DNA from 3 places in the Lactobacillus apis genome. Region 2 is predicted to be linked to each of the others. Evidence: predicted binding sites of a transcription regulator. Region 2 holds the regulator's gene; each other region holds the start of a gene.
The links. The regulator NrdR, encoded in region 2, represses ribonucleotide reductase genes. The targets are predictions, from matches to a motif close to ACACNATATATNGTGT.
Positions count from the first base shown of each region.

Region 1 (5,884 bases), 690 kb from region 2:
TAGCAACATCGCCAGATATTTTGGCTTTGCGCTCCTCATATGTTTCCTTATCAATTGGTTCTTTTGGTGCTTGCTCCAAAGACCCACCATAGTAAGGCAGAAGAGACGTTGACTTGATGACGTTACGATATTGCTTAAATAAAGAGGTGATCTTGTCACCTTCATTGCTTTGGAAAGTGACAGTACAACTAACCGCATTATCGGACCAGTAGGTTTGTAAAAATGCTTGAGTTGCAAACTGTTCTTCAATTGAAACAGTACCTGCAGAAGCAAAGTTTTTGCTGTCTGCATGAGCTGCTCTTAATGGAAATTCTACACAAATAGTATTTGGTGAATAGATATCTGGTTCTGAGTAGTAACCACAAGCATCAAGGGCCTTGAGTAAAGGATCTGAGGCTTGGAATCTGATTCTTTGAATTAGATAGCCAGCGTAGTGGAAGTGCATACCTTCAGAAGCACCTGCAAGTTTAGCAACAGTACCAGATGGTTTAACAGTGGTGTGTTTGATAGAAGGATTGCAATTTAAAGCCTTACTGTAGTCTTGATCGGCATCAATTACTGCTTGATATGCTTCTTCGACCATTTTGATTCCCTTAGGATCATAAATTGGCTTTTTAATTTTTGCGCCTGTCTCTTCGTCGATACTGTCTTCAAAGCCGGTAACAACCCGATGACCTAAATCATTTAAGAGCCAATCTTGGATACCTGACATTGAAACACCGATTCGTCTGTTCTTGTAGATGATGTTGCGGGAAACTTCCCAGTCGTATTCACTAAAAGTTACACGCTTGGTATAACGGGTAGCCAGTTTGAAGACCTCTTTTAAGTCCCAACCTTGTTCTTCAGCAATGTAAGGAAAAACTTCAAATAAGTTACATGGCTCACCATTGGCTAGTGAAATTTCACCGCATGGGTTTGTTCCTTCAACTTCACCATCAATGCCCTCTTGATAGCCATCAATAATACGGCCGTAATTACGTGACAAGTCTAAGTTAACAACACCAGGTTCACCGTTTTCTCTAATACCAGCGGCAATTGGTTCGTATCCATCGAATTTAGCGTCAATCGCAACACTATTGTTTGAAGCCCAACGGTGATGATATAGCTTATCTTTATCTTGCTTCATTGTGATGAAATCTTGATCATCGTTAGAGCCTAATGCTAATTCAGCGGACCGTCTAACATTTCCTGCAACAACAGTTTTACCGATTAAGTTGCAAATGTCTGTACCATCAACTGAGGTGATTTTTGTACCAACACGGTTATTGATAATGTCGTTAATCTCAAACAGCATTTCCACCAATGGCATTGGACCAGAAGCAGTACCACCGAAACCGTGAATTTTTGCACCGTAAGGCCGAATGCCACTGATGTCTAAAACCAACTTCTGTTTATTTTCAGGATTGGTCTCCTTAAAGTGCATATCAATTAAACGAGCATTAGCTAAAACCCAACCTTCACGGGTGTCAGGTAAATCGTAATAGATATAGTCATCCGAATTCTGATTTTGCTTTACCCACTCACTTTTATCAGTTGCTCCAAGCTTAACGGAGTCGTCATAAGAAGCACTAGCCTTGTCGATTACAATCGTTAAATCGATTTTATTGTCAACTGAGGGAATTTTTTGGATATTGTCCTGAACGACGGAAAAGCCAACGCCGCCACCTTTCATCAATTGGTCAAAGACGAAAGAAAATGGCATTGAAAGAGCTTCTTGATTTTTGTCCAAATAGTCAGGCACGATATGACTATCACCATATTTCTGTGGTTTGATAGCAATAAACCAGCAATTGTTTAAGGAATCACCATTACGTCTTTGGTAATCAGTCCCAGAAACCCACAAGTTCCGTCCAGACGGAGTGGAAGCAAGGCCATAAATAAGCTTGAATAAACGCTTAGCTTCGTCTGTCAGTTCCTCAACCACATCTTCAGAAGGCGAATCAGTTAAGCGTGGATCAAGGTTAATGTTGCCTTCCACAACACGCTTAACTGTTTCGTCCCATTCTTCAGCGCGATTATATTCAGGAAGCCAGCGTGCATAAGTCCGCTTGTACGTGACCCAGCCAAGTTCTCCCCAGTGAGGCGAAACATTTTGTTTCACTTGATCAATATAAGCCTGATCCAAGCTTATTCTTGCATTTTTCATATACAAAATATCTCCTCATAAAATAACACTTTGTTTCACATACACATCATGTATGGTGTCTAAAAAGACTATAACACAATATCTTGTATTTACCAGCGGATATGCAGCAGTCAAATCCGAACAAAAAAAGATGATTTAAGGCGGCAGTAGGAGAAAAAGATTTTCAAAAAAATCATATAGCAATCAGCGTATCGAAAAAGCACAATAAACTAAAAAAAGCTTATTGTGCTTCAAAAAGACTAATAAAAAAGAGTTAACGACCAATTGCTGTGAAGAGCAGGAGAAGTATTCCTCCCAAAATAGCAAAAGGAATTAGTAAATGAATAAAGAAAATGAAGATTAAACCGCATGCCAGTATAAATAATAAAATTTTAATTATCCCAACACCTAGTTTAGCCAGTGCCCAGATCAATGCAAAAATTAGTAATAAAGTAAGCATACTAGTATTTCCTCCTGATTTATTTGGTAAGCAATTATACCTCAAGCGCAGTTACTTAAAATGAGTTTTACCTAAATTTAACAAAAAGATAATTATGTTTTTTATGAGTAATTTACTGGTATAATATTTTTCCGTAGCAGTATTTATTTCCCGGGAAATAATTGGAAAGGATGAAAAATACTTGCGTTTTAGACAAATTATTTTTGATGTAGATGACACACTAATCGATTTCGCGGATACGGAGAATTTCGCGCTCCATCGCCTTTTTAACGCGCATCACTGGCCACTAACAGAGGACTTGCAGCGCCGTTACCACTCATATAATCAAAGTTTATGGCGTCAGCTTGAAACTGGTGCATTAACATATGATCAATTGAGTGAAATGGTTTTTCATAATTTTATCAAAGAAAACTATCATATTAATGTTGATGGACTTGCCATTATGGATGAATATCGTTCATACTTCAGTCAAGCTTATAAGTTGCTACCTGGTGTAGAAGATACGCTTCGCTTTGCCAAAAAGAGTGGGTACGAGTTAACCATTTTAAGTAATGGTGAAGCCTATATGCAGCGCCACCGCTTAGAGCTAGCTGGAATTAAGAACTATTTTAATTTAATTATTACTTCTGAAGAAGCAGGTTATTCAAAACCTGATGCTCGAATTTTTGATTACTTTTTTGACCGGGCGGAATATGGTCCTGAAGAAACAGTATTTTTTGGAGATGGTTTACAATCAGACATTTTAGGTGCAGAAAACTATGGTTTTAGCAGTGTCTGGTACAACCATCGCAGAAGAAAAAATAACATGAATTTACATCCTTTGTGCGAAGTGAAAACATATCCCGAATTCGTGAAACTGTTAAAAAATAACTTTGAAAGAATTAATTAGCAATTTGTTAAATTTGATGTGGCAGCATATATATTATTCGATATAATATAACAGAGGTGAAAATAATGACTGTCAAAATTAGTTCTTTAAATGATAGATATTTTTTAAATAACGGAGCTAAGATGCCTACTATAGGTTTCGGAACTTGGCAAACACCAGACGGTGATGTTGCTAAAAACTCCGTTATTGATGCAATTAATGCGGGGTACCGTTTGATTGATACTGCTGCTGCTTATGGCAACGAAGAGAGTGTCGGTAAGGGCATTAAGGAAAGTGGTATTAACCGTTATGACTTATTTGTTACAACTAAATTGTGGAATGATAAGCATGGCTATCAGGAAACAATTCAAGCAATTGACGAAAGTTTAGAAAAACTAGGGTTAGATTATCTTGATCTGTACTTAATTCACTGGCCAAATCCAAAAGCAGTGCGTGATCACTGGGCAGAATTAAACGCAGAGAGTTGGCGCGCAATGGAAGATCAGTACAAGGCAGGAAAGCTTCGTGCGATTGGGGTTTCAAACTTTAGACGTGAGCACATGGATGAATTACTAAAAACCGCTTCTATTCGTCCAGCTGTCAATCAAATCTACTTAAATCCGAGTGATATGCAAGAAGACGTTGTTTCATATAATAATGAACTTAACATTTTAAGTGAAGCATATAGTCCATTAGGAACAGGCGGCTTAATTGGAAATAAAACTGTTAGTGAAGTGGCTGAGCATTATGGTAAAACTCCTGCTCAAGTACTCTTACGTTGGTCATTTCAACATCAGTTTGCACCACTTCCAAAATCTGTTCATACTGATAGAATAAAAGAAAATGTAGATATTTTTGATTTTGTAATCGATGAAGAAGATATGAAGACTTTGGACGGGTTGCATGGTGCTGCTGACCTTGCAACTGATCCTGATAAAACAAACTTCTAAAGTTAACAATTAAGGTGAAGAGCAATGAAAATAGGATTCATAGGTACCGGTAAAATAGGTAAAGCAATTATTTTGGGCTTATTGCAAGGAGATATCGCTAACCAAGATATTTATGTTTTTGGTGGTGGACATCCATCAGCCGAAAAAGTTGCAGCTGAATTGCACTTGAATTTAATTAATGACTATGCAGACTTTAAAGAATGCCAAGCTGTCATTGTTGCAGTGGGCGGTTCAGTAGTGGAAACTATTTTTGAAGAACTTGGTCAAAAATACCATGGCATTATCTTATCCACTGGTGGTGGTGATTTAGAAAAGGTAAACCATGAGTTACCTAATGGCTCTTCTTTTGTCAAAATTGTTCCAAATACACCAGTTCAAATCGGTGAAGGAATTACAGCAATTAGTTTTGCTGCAGGTGAAAAGCCTGAAGTAATCAAGACTGTAAAAGCTCTTTTTGAACAAATGGGTGATGTTTACGTTGTACCGGCCAACTTATTAGGCATTTATGGTATTGTTGCAGGTTGTACTCCAGCATATGTTGATTTAATGATTGAGGCATTGAGCGACGCCGCTGTTCAAAATGGGGTAAAACGAGCAGAATCCTACCAAATCATTGAAAAAATGCTTTTAGGGACTGCTAAATTAGCATTAACTAGTGGTAAGTTGCCTGAAGAATTAAAAGATGAGGTTACTACTCCTGGTGGCTCTACCATCAGAGGCGTTAATAAGTTAGAAGAAAAGGGTTTTCGTGGAACATTAATTCAGGCACTTAATGCTTCGGCTAAGTAAAAATTAGCAAGATCACTTAATTATAGGAAGACAAAATAAAAGGCACCGAGTAAGTAAAATCGGTGCCTTTTTATTTTGTCTATTGTTTACTTATCTTGGTAATCTGCTAAATTGATTACCTGGTCATACTTGTCTAAATCAGCAACTTGATAGTGATGAATTACTTCTACAAAGGTTAAATTTGAATCCAATAATATTTGATGAATTGCGGCTGAAGTGGCTTGATCAAGCGAAGCGTTGATTTCATCAAGTAACAAAATTGGACGTTTTGATAAAATTGCTCTTGCTAATTCAATTCGCGCTAATTGCCCACCAGATAGCTTGTCGGCGTTATCCCCTAATTGGTAATCAAAGCCTTTCTCTTCTACCATGGTATCTAACTCTAATTGCTTGCAAACTTGCTCAACTTCATCCACAGGTAGTTTTTCACCTAACGTTAAATTGAACCAAAGTGTATCAGCAAAAATAACAGGTGATTGACTGGAATATGCAAATAGATTAGATATTTGATCAGCTTTTACTTTTTGATTATCAATTAAAATATTTGCTGCTGTTCCGAATTTATTAGACATCATAAAATACAGCAAAGTGGACTTACCACTACCAGAAGGTCCAATAACTGCTATCTTTTCTCCAGGTTTAATAGTTAAATTAAGTCCACCGAAAAGTTGTTTTTTGTCCCTTTCTAAACA
Region 1 is NZ_CP029476.1:61,899-67,782, forward strand. It holds gene nrdJ (ribonucleoside-triphosphate reductase, adenosylcobalamin-dependent) at 1-2,146, opposite strand, end outside; gene DKL56_RS00300 (hypothetical protein) at 2,400-2,585, opposite strand; gene DKL56_RS00305 (YjjG family noncanonical pyrimidine nucleotidase) at 2,767-3,474, shown strand; gene DKL56_RS00310 (aldo/keto reductase) at 3,540-4,403, shown strand; gene proC (pyrroline-5-carboxylate reductase) at 4,428-5,192, shown strand; gene DKL56_RS00320 (ATP-binding cassette domain-containing protein) at 5,279-5,884, opposite strand, start outside.
Region 1: a site for NrdR is predicted at 2,220-2,235, ahead of nrdJ (ribonucleoside-triphosphate reductase, adenosylcobalamin-dependent). Genes of this name have one in related genera too.

Region 2 (5,884 bases):
CGAATATGGTGCTTGTAAATTTGAATATGTGAAGGACAGTTCATTGGCCGTAATTCGAGCATTTCACCATCACCCATATCCATTGGTGGGAACATATCATCACGATAGTGTGCCCAGTGTCCAGAAGTCTTATATGCATCAACATTCATCAAAACTGGGGTATATACGTGTTGATAGCCATCGGCAACTTCTTTATCAATAATGTAGCGTTCAACAACACGGCGAATAGTTGCACCCTTTGGCATCCAGTATGGTAAGCCAGCACCAACTTTAGGATCAACGAAGAATAAGTCAAGATCACGTCCGATTGTCCGGTGATCACGTTCTTTAATATCTTCACGGCGTTTAATATCTGCATCCAAGTCTGCTTTCTTAAAGAATGCTGTACCTGAGATTCTTTGCAGCATTGGATTGGATGACTTGCCCTTCCAATATGCACCAGCAACAGATAAAAGCTTAAATTGTTTAATTTTACCAGTATTTGGTAAAAGTGCGGCAAAGCCAAAATCAACAAAGTCACCTAACTTGTATACCTTAACTTCATCGCCTGTTTCTTGACTTAATAACTCAAGCTTGAATGGATCATCTTTAAAGATTTCTTCCAATTCAGCCTTAGGCATAACAACACTTTCAATTTTTTCGCCTGCTTTAACTGCTTTCTTAACGGCATTTTCAAGTTCAGGTAATTCATTGACTTTAATTTGATTTTCTTTATCGGTGTCAACAAAAAAGCCATCTTCGCCTGCAGCATGTTCACCAAAACGTAATTCTGGATATGCTCTTTTAGCAACTGCTTCAAAAACAAATGCTACTGTATCACGTAAGACATTCAAGCCTTCTTCATCTTTATCAGTAATAATTGCTACATTAGCATCACGATCGAGTTGATAATCAACCGGTTGTAATTGTCCGTCTACTTTACCAGCAAGTGCTGCTTTTCCTAGTGATGTTGAAATACCATGTGCCAAATCACTAATTGTAATTGCTTGATCAAAATCACGTTTTGATCCATCTGGCAAAATAACTGAAAAACTCATCTATACCTCCGAAAATATAAAAAAACGTCCCAGTGCAGTGATGCACTGGGACGTTATTAGCGTGGTTCCACCCAAATTTCAAGTCAGATATACGAATCTAACTTCTCAAATTAAGTTGATAATGGAACTCACCCATTTTAATTACTTTTTAAGTTTGAATGAGTGGGGTACATCTACATTGAACCACTTCCAGAATAATGTGATTCTCTCTGACTTGAGCTGCATCATGTTCATTCAATTAAGATAATTATACATATCTAACATTTTTTTGCAAGAACTTTTTTAATAAAAATCACAAAAAGCACTTTTTAGTTAAGTGCTTTTTGTTTTAACTTATTTTTAATTTAGCGTCGTCTATTAGGACCAGAAACAACGACCTCTTTAGCCAAAGTCCGTACTCTTTCCATTAGTCTTGCAGCTTTAACTGGATCTATTGCATTTTTAGTCTCCTTAAAATGTTCTTCCAAATCGTTCATCGAGAAATTAGAAGAAAAGAAAGTCGGCAATTGATTGTCCATCCTGGATTGCAGGATTACTGCTAAAACTTCGTCACGAGACCACTGACTGAGATTTTCAGCACCAATATCATCCAAAATTAGTACATCACAATTTGAAATTCGCTGTACTTCTTCCGGCAGGCTATTATCATTAAAATGACTTGAAAGACCGGCAATGAAATTAGGCACATGCATGAAAACAACACGCTTATTCATCATTGCAAGTGAATTTGCCAAGCCAGCAAGAATGAAAGTTTTACCTACTCCAAAACTACCTGATAAAAATAGACCTTTTTGATGAATATTCTTAGAGTACGCACTCAAGAATTGACCAATATCAGCCATTGCTTGCTTTCTTTCAGGCGTTATCTCAACTTGACTGAGTTTAACATCATGCAAACTGGTTGGCAGATCAATTAAACGCAGATTCTTTCTGGCACTAACTTCCCGATCATGTTCAATCTTACTATCTTCAGGAACGTAAGTAATATCAATCGCATTAGTATTTAGAATCAATTTCGGTTTAAAGCCCTGTGTGACTGGATCCTTTTTATTTTGTTGAAACAAATAAAATTCAAAAAGAGCAGACATACTCTTATCAATCATTTCATCCGTTATTTTGTCCTGATGAGCGCCAATGAACTGACTGACAGCCGGTTCAGCTAAAACTTGTTGCCTAATCTGAGCTGGATCAATTTTTTTAGCTGCTGGATGATTCTTTGCAGAAATAAATTTATTAATCGGTTCCATAGATTCACCTACTTCATGCCATTTTGGTCTTCAAAGTTCTTGAAAAAGTTCTTTAAATCTGCCGAAGAAACGTCTGATTTAACTGTAGCTTTTTTCTTGCTCCAGTCTGTTGCCTTTTCAACCCTTTTTGCCTGAGTATAACGAGGATATTTTCCTTTATTTTGCTCACGTTTGTTCATATAGTCAAGTGCCTGCTCACCCGTCTTCACACCGTGCTGCAACCAATCATGCAGGATTTTATTCGCTAAACGATAGGAAATATTCGGTGCGCTTTTTAGACAAGCGTAGGTCAAAAGATTCAGCAATTCAGCTGGTATCCCTTTTTCATTGTATAAACTGTCAAGGACATGATATTCGCTTGCATCAACATAATCATGACGCTCAGTTTTTAGATAATATAAAAACTGAGCTGGAGATTTACTCTTAGCAAGTTGTAAAAGTTTTTGTTCTTGTTCACTAAAATGCGTATTTGAAGGACTGGTTTCTTCAGCACGCGTGACTCTTTTAAGTTGATCACGTGTTGTTTGGGCATGAATACTGTTTGCGATTGTTTTTTTGATTAAAGACATATCAAGCTGATAGTCACCGTGTAAACACGATAAAGCCTCATCAACAAATTCTTGTTCGGACAAACCATAGGTGCGCATAACGGCCCGAATTGCTTCCCGGTTGCGATCAATTTCTGTCTCTGGAATTTGATAAATCTCAAACTGCTGCTTCATAAAATCCCAGTCAATCTTGTCATCTTGTTTGATACTTGCCTGAACAGGTTTAGGAATCTGGTTTTCTTGAGCAGCCTGTTTCACTTCAATTGAAGGTTCAATTGCTTCTTGATCGGGTAAACGAAAAACGTCCATGAATGAGGCAGAAACATCAGTTGCGGTCGCTAAGCCATTAGGTTGGTTTAAGTTCTGACTACCTTCTTGGGCAAAGACATGACTCAATTTTTGAAATGCGCTAATACCAACTTTCTCCTTAAGCAAACTGGCTAAAAGAGGAGTAGCAAAAAATTCATTACTACTTGGAACCTTTGCTAGCTGAAAAACTAGTACCTGACCCATAATTTCATTTTCAATCATGCGTGTTTGAATCAAACCAGTACCTTCAAGCTTATGCAGCGCAATAAAAAGGCTTTTAAGGTTGCAATCAAGCTGTTCTTGTAACGCGTATAAGCCAGTTGAATCAGATAGCATTGCACCAGAATTATAATCTTCATTCAGACTAAGGTACATGGAAAGAGCAAGAGAGCCAATTAAAGGCTGATAAAGCTTTACTAAAATGCGAAGATCAGCTGGATATAGGTCAATATGATTAGCAATAAAAAAAGGTTGTTTGGGATTATCTGTCTCAAACATTTCTAATTTCCTTTCTCTCTTTTAGCAATCATATCCTCCATTGTCTTCATGAAACTCGACATATCTTTAAATTCGCGGTAAATCGATGCAAAACGAATATAAGCAACATCATCTAGTTCAGCTAATTCATCCATTACCAACTGACCAATTTTTTTCGAAGATATTTCACTTACACCTTGCTGTCTAACCTTGTTTTCAACGTGATCAACTAGTTCTTCAAATTGTGCACTGGTAATTGGACGCTTTTGTCCAGCTGCCATTACACCATGCAGAATCTTTTTACGATTAAACGGCTCTCTAGTATTATCATTCTTAATTACTAATAATGGCGTTGTTTCAATTCGCTCAAAAGTAGTAAAGCGAAAGCCACAGTTTTCACATTCTCTTCTGCGTCTAATTGCACGATTTTCATCACTTGGACGCGAATCGATTACACGTGAGGCATTTTGCCGACAATTAGGACATTCCATCTTAGTCCTCCTCTTTTAGTTCACATAGCAGGTTTGCTAATTTAGTTTCTAGCTCTTTTATTGTACCAGTATTTGTGATGACATAATCTGCTAATTTTTCCTTTTGCGATAGTGGCATCTGTGTTTTTATTCTATTTAAAGCCTCAGTTTTATTTAGGCGATCACGTGTCATTAATCGCTGCAATTGCAACTCCTCTGGAACCGCAATTAACAAGGTTTTATCGCAATAATCTTTTACTTTAGTTTCAAATAGCAAAGGTGCATCTACAATAACTACTGGTTTCTTTAAAAGTTTATTTTGCGTAATTTTATCTTCAATTTCGCTAAAAATCAATGGATGTGTTATCTGGTTAAGCACATTTAACTTACTTTGATCATTAAAAACAATTTGTCCTAATTTTTTGCGATTAAGTGTACGATCAGAATTTAAAATATCTTGGCCAAAGTAACTAATCACTTTTTTATAACCTAACTGACCGATATTTAAAATGTCATGTGCAATCACATCGCTGTCAATAACAGGTAAATTGCGCTTAAGGAAAAAAGCATCTGCCGTGCTTTTCCCACTTGCAATTCCACCTGTTAAGCCAAGTACTAAAGTCATTTATAAATTACCTGACAGTGGGGACAAAATGTAGTCCCTCGGCCCGAAACTTTTATTTTTTCTAGTGGTGTGTCACAACGAACGCATGGCTCTCCCTTATGACCATAAACTTTGAGCATTTCCTGAAAGCCACCGGTTTTTCCATTAGCATCAAGGTATGTATGAACCGTAGTTCCTCGTTCTTCAATCGCTAGTTCAATTAAAGAATTAATGTTATCGTGAAGCTGTTTGATTTTGGTTTTTGGTAGTGCATTGGCCATACTCAAAGGATGAATTTTGGTTTCCCATAAAACTTCATCAACATAGATATTACCTAATCCAGCAACCACTGACTGATCAAGAAGCGTATTCTTAATACTCTTTTTCTTGCGCGCAAGTCCCCTAGTAAAAGCAGCAACTGTAAAATCGGGTGAATTAGGTTCTGGGCCCAGTTTACTGATACCAGTTACTTCTTTTTCCGTTCCAGTTTTAACTAACTGCATTCTACCAAATTTACGAACATCGTTATATCTCAAAGCTGAGCCATCGGTAAAAACAAACTGAACATGATCATGCTTATCTTTTTTCGTATTTTCTTTAACTAAGCGATACTTGCCTTCCATACGCAAATGAGAAACTACCGTCAAGTTCCCACTCAACCTAATCAATAAGTACTTCGCATAGCGATCAATCGTTTCTATTTTCTTATTAACTAATTGCTGTTCAAATTCTTGCGGATCACTGGCAATAATTTTGGGGTACCACAACGTAACTTTTTTTATTGTTTTTCCTTTAATCAGTGGTAATAAGGTACGACGTACCGTTTCAACCTCTGGCATTTCTGGCATTACTTATACTCCTTATTTGGCATCAAACCAGTTGTGACCATAACCTGAATCAGCAACTAAAGGAATATCTAATCTAACTGCTGATTGCATTACTTCAGGCACAATCTTCTTAATTGTTTCAAGCTCATCTTTTGGAACATCAAAAATCAATTCATCGTGAACCTGGACAACCATCTTAGTCTTCAAGTGCATTTCATCTAACTTTTGCTGCATATTAATCATTGCGATTTTAATAATGTCTGCGGCAGATCCTTGAATTGGTGAGTTGATTGCAGTTCTTTCTGCAAAAGAACGGACATTAAAATTCTTTGCATGAATGTCAGGAAGATACCGACGTCTATGCA
Region 2 is NZ_CP029476.1:1,058,771-1,064,654, forward strand. It holds gene thrS (threonine--tRNA ligase) at 1-1,037, opposite strand, end outside; gene dnaI (primosomal protein DnaI) at 1,382-2,284, opposite strand; gene DKL56_RS05125 (DnaD domain protein) at 2,293-3,639, opposite strand; gene nrdR (transcriptional regulator NrdR) at 3,642-4,109, opposite strand; gene coaE (dephospho-CoA kinase) at 4,111-4,713, opposite strand; gene mutM (DNA-formamidopyrimidine glycosylase) at 4,710-5,540, opposite strand; gene polA (DNA polymerase I) at 5,553-5,884, opposite strand, start outside.

Region 3 (5,884 bases), 600 kb from region 2:
GACATGTCTAGTGCCGTTACCTCTATGACAGGTGGTTTGTTAAGTGGTATTACGGCTGTGTTAATTGCCTTTGCAGCCATTTCACTTGTCACTTCAATGATTATGATTGGTATCTTAACTTACACTTCAGTTTTGGAGCGAACAAAAGAAATTGGTATTTTAAAGGCCTTAGGTGCTCGTAAGAAAGACATCACACGCGTCTTTGATGCAGAAACATTTATCCTTGGCATATTCTCGGGTGTCTTAGGTGTAGTAATTGCTCAACTACTCATCTTCCCTATCAACAGCATTTTATATTCAATGACTGACTTAGCAAATGTTGCTCAATTAAATCCTGTGCACGCCTTGATTTTAATTGTTATTTCTACTATCTTAACGATGCTAGGTGGACATCTTCCTGCAAGAATGGCAGCTAAGAAAGATGCCGCAATTGCACTAAGAAGTGAATAGTCGCTAATTTCATTTAATTAGTCTCAAATAATGTTACATGTGAAACAAACATTATTTGAGACTTTTTTGTTATCAAAATTGGCCTTAGTTAAAAACGCGTCAGCAGTTAAAAAATTTAATAAAGCTAATTGACAAATTGGCATATACCAATTTATAATGAATTTAACTTAATTGGAGGCTCAACTATGAAAATTATCATTACAAACAACAAAGAAAACGGTAGTACTGAAGGCTTTAAGCTATTTAAAAAGAGCATTGACAATGGTGCTAAGGTAATCGGCTTAGCAACTGGCTCTACCCCTGTAGCTCTATACAACGAATGGACTCAAAGTGATCTTGATAATAGCAATCTTATTAGTATCAACCTTGATGAATATACTGGTTTAACTCCTGATAATGATCAAAGTTACCACTACTTTATGCAAAAAAATCTTTTTGACAAGAAGCCATTCAAGAAATCATATATTCCAGACGGTATTAAAGCTATTAACGACCCTCAAGGTGCTTCTGATGACTACAACAAGATTATTGAAGAAAACCCAATTGATATTCAATTATTAGGTCTTGGTCAAAATGGTCATATTGCTTTTAATGAACCAGGCACTTCTTTTGATTCTGTCACTCACGAAGTCAAGTTAACTGAGAGCACTATTCAAGCTAATTCACGCTTTTTCAGCAATATTGATGATGTGCCAAAATCAGCAATTTGTATGGGAATTGCTAACATCATGAGTGCAAAGGAAATCGTTATTATGGCTTTTGGTGAAAATAAAGCTGATGCCATTAAGAAAATGGTCGAAGGTCCTGTAACTGAAGACGTTCCTGCTTCCGTTTTGCAAAATCACTCTAATGTCACATTAATTATTGACGATGCTGCTGCAAGCAAGCTCAGTGAAGAATCAAAGAACTAATTAGACAACTTAACTAACAGATTAAAAACGATGCAAACTTGCATCGTTTTTTTGTGCCACTAATATTTCGTGTTAGCGCTGTATATAAACAGGTGCATATCACTAACGCTAACAAAATAATCCGTATTATGATTAAGTTAGAGTATGAGAGGATGTGATAAATTGAAACGAAGTAAAAAATGGTTACTGGTAGTTTTTCTGCTTTTACTACTGCCTCTGCCAATTTATCTCTTATGGGAAACTAGCGGTTTTTGGCAAAAGTATTTAAGGCTTAGCATCCCCAAATTGGGTACATTAAATCCTATTTTCGAATGGTATCTAATCGGTGCTAGTGCCATTGTTCTTTTGGCTTTAATCATTAGTTTATTAATCATTCTATTCTGGCCAGTTCAGCGCTACTTCACCTTAATTCATAAGCGCGATGGACAAGTCAGAGTTAATAGTAAGGCGATTAACGGTTACGTCATGAATTCTTTATCTGAATTACCTTTTATTAATAAAGCAAAAGTTGATTCTAAGCTTACTAATCATAAGATCAAAATTAGGATTAGTGGCAATTTAGGACATGGCGACAACGTTAACGCTGTTCTTGAGCAATACCTTGAAGAGCTTAAAGGTAATCTTAGTCAACTTTTGGGAATCGAGCAGAAACCAAAAATCAAAATTAAATTTGTTAACTATCAAAACTCTGATAAGCCCGAGACACGCGTTCAATAAAGGAGGCAAAAATGAATAAAATTTTGCAGGAACACCTCCCAGAAATATGCGGTGCAGTAATCGGCTTGTTACTAGCATTTTGTTTTTTGGGATTAGGCTTTTTTAAAACTATTTTTGTCATTGTGTTACTAGCATTAGGCTTTCTAGCTGGGCATTATTGGCCCCTGTTAAAAAGCTTGGTAAGTAAACAACAACACTAAATGAAAGGAATTGAATTATTATGGTACAAAATAACAACAACTCAAAACAAGAAGTTAAAGGCGACTTAACATATGACTCTAAAGTAATCCAAAAGATTGTCGGCATTGCTTTGGCAGACGTTAAAGGACTATTAACTGTTAATGGCGGCTTCTTCTCTAACTTAGCTGATAAGATTGTTAACAGTGATGACGTAACTAATGGTGTTAACGTCGAAGTGGGTAAAAAACAAGTCGCTGTCGATATTGAAATCGTTGCAGAATATGGCACTAACATTCCTAAACTTTATGATGAAATTAGACAAAAGATTTATGACAAGGTTAAAGAAATGACAGGCTTGGATACTGTTGAAGTTAACGTTACTGTAGTTGATATCAAGACTAAGGAAGAGCATGAAAAGGACTCTGTCAGCCTGCAAGATCGTCTAACCGGTGCCACTCAAGACGCCAAAGAAAAGATTGACGAACAAAAAGATAAGGCTGAAGATAAAAAAGAAGAAAAGAAAGAAGATCGCGTTAAGTAGCGCATCTTAACCAATCTATTCAAAAAGTGAAGTGCTTCAAACAGTGCACTTCACTTTTTTGTTTTTTAGTTTCACGTGTAACAGTTCCAAAATCTTTTTTCTAAAAATATATATTTACATATCTTTATTAAACTATAAGCAGATTTTTTGGTCTGCATTATGCAAAATCACTTGACATTTTTGCCCCAATGCAAATTAAATTTCTTCTTGTTTACCACTATATCTCGTATTAAACTAGATATTAATCTATATATTGTATTTAAGAAAGAGTGTGATTCAAGTTATTGTTTTAAGCGGGCCTATTGGAGCCGGTAAATCCAGTTTAACCAGTATTTTAGCTGAACATTTAGGAACTCAAGCCTTTTATGAAGGCGTTGATAGTAATCCGGTTCTTCCTTTATATTACCAGGATATGAAACGGTACACTTTTTTGCTTAACATCTATCTGCTTAACCACCGGTTAGCGCAAATCAATCAAGCAGTTAAAGAGAAAAACAGTGTTTCTGACCGTTCTATTTACGAAGATGCTCTCTTTTTCCAAATGAATGCGGAAAGCAATGTCGCTGATCCTACCGAATTTAAGATTTACGACAGTTTACTTGAAAACATGATGGAAGACACCCCAGGAAATCCTAGTAAAAAGCCGGATCTCTTGATCTATATCCGTGTATCATTAGATACCATGCTAAAACGTATCGAGAAGCGTGGTCGGTCTTATGAGCAAATCTCGACTGATCCCAGTCTGAAAGATTACTATGCACGCTTAATTCGCTATTATGAGCCTTGGTACGAAAAGTATGATGCCTCACCTAAGATTGTAATTGACGGTGATAAGTATGACTTTATCGGTGATGAAGACGCTAAAAAGGAAGTTTTAAGCCAGATAGATAGCAAGCTGCGTGAAATTGGCAGTCTAGAATAAGAAGGAACGTGATGACAGTTATTGTTTTAAGTGGCCCTATTGGAGCCGGTAAATCCAGTTTAACCAGTATTTTAGCCAAATATTTAGGAACTAAGCCATTTTACGAAAGTGTTGACGATAATCCAGTCTTACCACTTTTTTACGCTGATCCTAAAAAATATGCATTTCTGCTTCAGGTGTTTTTCCTTAATACACGTTTTCGCAGCATTAAGGACGCATTAACCGACGATAATAACGTGCTTGATCGTTCTATTTATGAAGATGCACTCTTCTTCCAAATGAATGCCGATATTGGACGTGCAACTAAAGAAGAAGTTGACACTTACTATGAGCTTTTAAACAATATGATGAATGAGCTCAAAAATATGCCAAAAAAGAACCCTGATTTGCTCGTCCATATCAATGTTTCATACGAGACGATGCTTAAACGTATTCAAAAGCGTGGTCGCCCGTACGAACAGCTTAGTTATGATTCAACGCTTGAAGATTATTACAAACGACTATTACGTTATTATAAGCCTTGGTATGAAAAGTATGATTATTCACCTAAAATGGAAATTAATGGTGATGAGCTTGACTTTATGACCAATGAACATGATCGTGAGATTGTTTTAAATCAAATTGTCGATAAATTAAAAGAGATTGGTAAATTACCTGAATCATGGGATAAGCCAACCAAGGTCGAACTTGATGCATAATCAGTAAACCAATTAACTTGCATATTGTAGTGAAAAGCCGTTTTTAGATATTTAGTCTAAAAAACGGCTTTTTGTTTTGTTAAATTTCTTGCTGAGCAGTCTAAAATAACTTTTTACACTATTACCATTTTATTATTAAAAAAATATGTGCTATTCTGTCATAAATGTAATTTTTTGCTCATTATTTCAATTTACGCTTTAAAGGAGAATAAGATGAATTATATAATCTCAATCATGCCTTCTCTACTTTCTGGAGCTAAAATGACCCTGATTCTATTCTTATGGACCTTGATCATTTCTATCCCACTTGGAATCATTGTTAGTTTGGGTTTAATCTCACATTTTAAAATTATACGTGCTATTTTAAAATTTTATATCTGGATTATGCGTGGTACGCCATTGTTACTACAACTAATCTTTATTTTTTATGGACTGCCAATCATTGGCATCATTTTTCAACGATACAATGCTGCCTTATTCGCTTTTATCTTAAACTATACTGCTTACTTTGCAGAAATTTTCCGTGGTGGTTTTCAGTCTGTGCCAGGCGGCCAATATGAAAGTGCGCACGTTCTGCAGCTCACAAAATGGCAAACTTTGCGACATATTATTATTCCCCAAGTAAGCAAAATTGTTATACCGTCAATTGGCAATGAAGTAATCAATTTAGTCAAGGACACTTCCCTTGTTTATGTTATTGGCTTGGGTGAACTCCTACGTGCAGGAAATGTTGCAACTGCACGAGACGTTACCCTTGTGCCCTTAGTTCTAGTTGGTATTATCTATCTACTAATGACCGGTATTGCATCATTTATTTTAAAGAAAATCGAACACAGTTACTCTAAGTGGAAATAATAAGGGGAATGATTCATGCTTGAATTAAAGAATATTACTAAAAAATTTGGCTCTCGAACAATTTTAAATAAGCTAAACTTAACAATTCCCGATCAAGAGATATTAGCAATAGTCGGACCTTCGGGTGCCGGCAAAACAACTCTTCTACGTTGCCTTAGTGGCTTAGAAAAAGTCGATTCTGGTCAGTTTCTCTGGAGCAATCAAGAATTTGACCCAACTCAGCCAAGTAAAGATAATCAAATTACTGGTGTTGTTTTTCAAAGTTACGAATTGTTTCCCAATTTGACCATCATTAACAATATCACACTCGCACCAAGATTGGTTTTAAAAGAAGATAATAGCCAGGCTCTACAGACAGCTAAGCAATTGCTTCACGATCTAGACTTAACTGGCAAAGAAGAACTGTATCCATATCAGCTGTCTGGTGGTCAAAAGCAGAGAGTTGCGATTGCGCGAGCATTAGCAATGAAGCCACAAATTCTATGCTATGATGAGCCGACCTCAGCACTGGATCCTGCATTACGTACCAAAGTCGGCGAAATTATTTTACAACTGAAAAACAACAATAAGATGACACAAATTATTGTTACACACGATATGGATTTTGCTC
Region 3 is NZ_CP029476.1:1,661,546-1,667,429, forward strand. It holds gene DKL56_RS07745 (ABC transporter ATP-binding protein/permease) at 1-450, shown strand, start outside; gene DKL56_RS07750 (glucosamine-6-phosphate deaminase) at 636-1,361, shown strand; gene amaP (alkaline shock response membrane anchor protein AmaP) at 1,524-2,078, shown strand; gene DKL56_RS07760 (DUF2273 domain-containing protein) at 2,090-2,278, shown strand; gene DKL56_RS07765 (Asp23/Gls24 family envelope stress response protein) at 2,299-2,799, shown strand; gene DKL56_RS07770 (deoxynucleoside kinase) at 3,071-3,721, shown strand; gene DKL56_RS07775 (deoxynucleoside kinase) at 3,733-4,419, shown strand; gene DKL56_RS07780 (amino acid ABC transporter permease) at 4,633-5,274, shown strand; gene DKL56_RS07785 (amino acid ABC transporter ATP-binding protein) at 5,290-5,884, shown strand, end outside.
Region 3: a site for NrdR is predicted at 3,014-3,029, ahead of DKL56_RS07770 (deoxynucleoside kinase). Genes of this name have one in related genera too.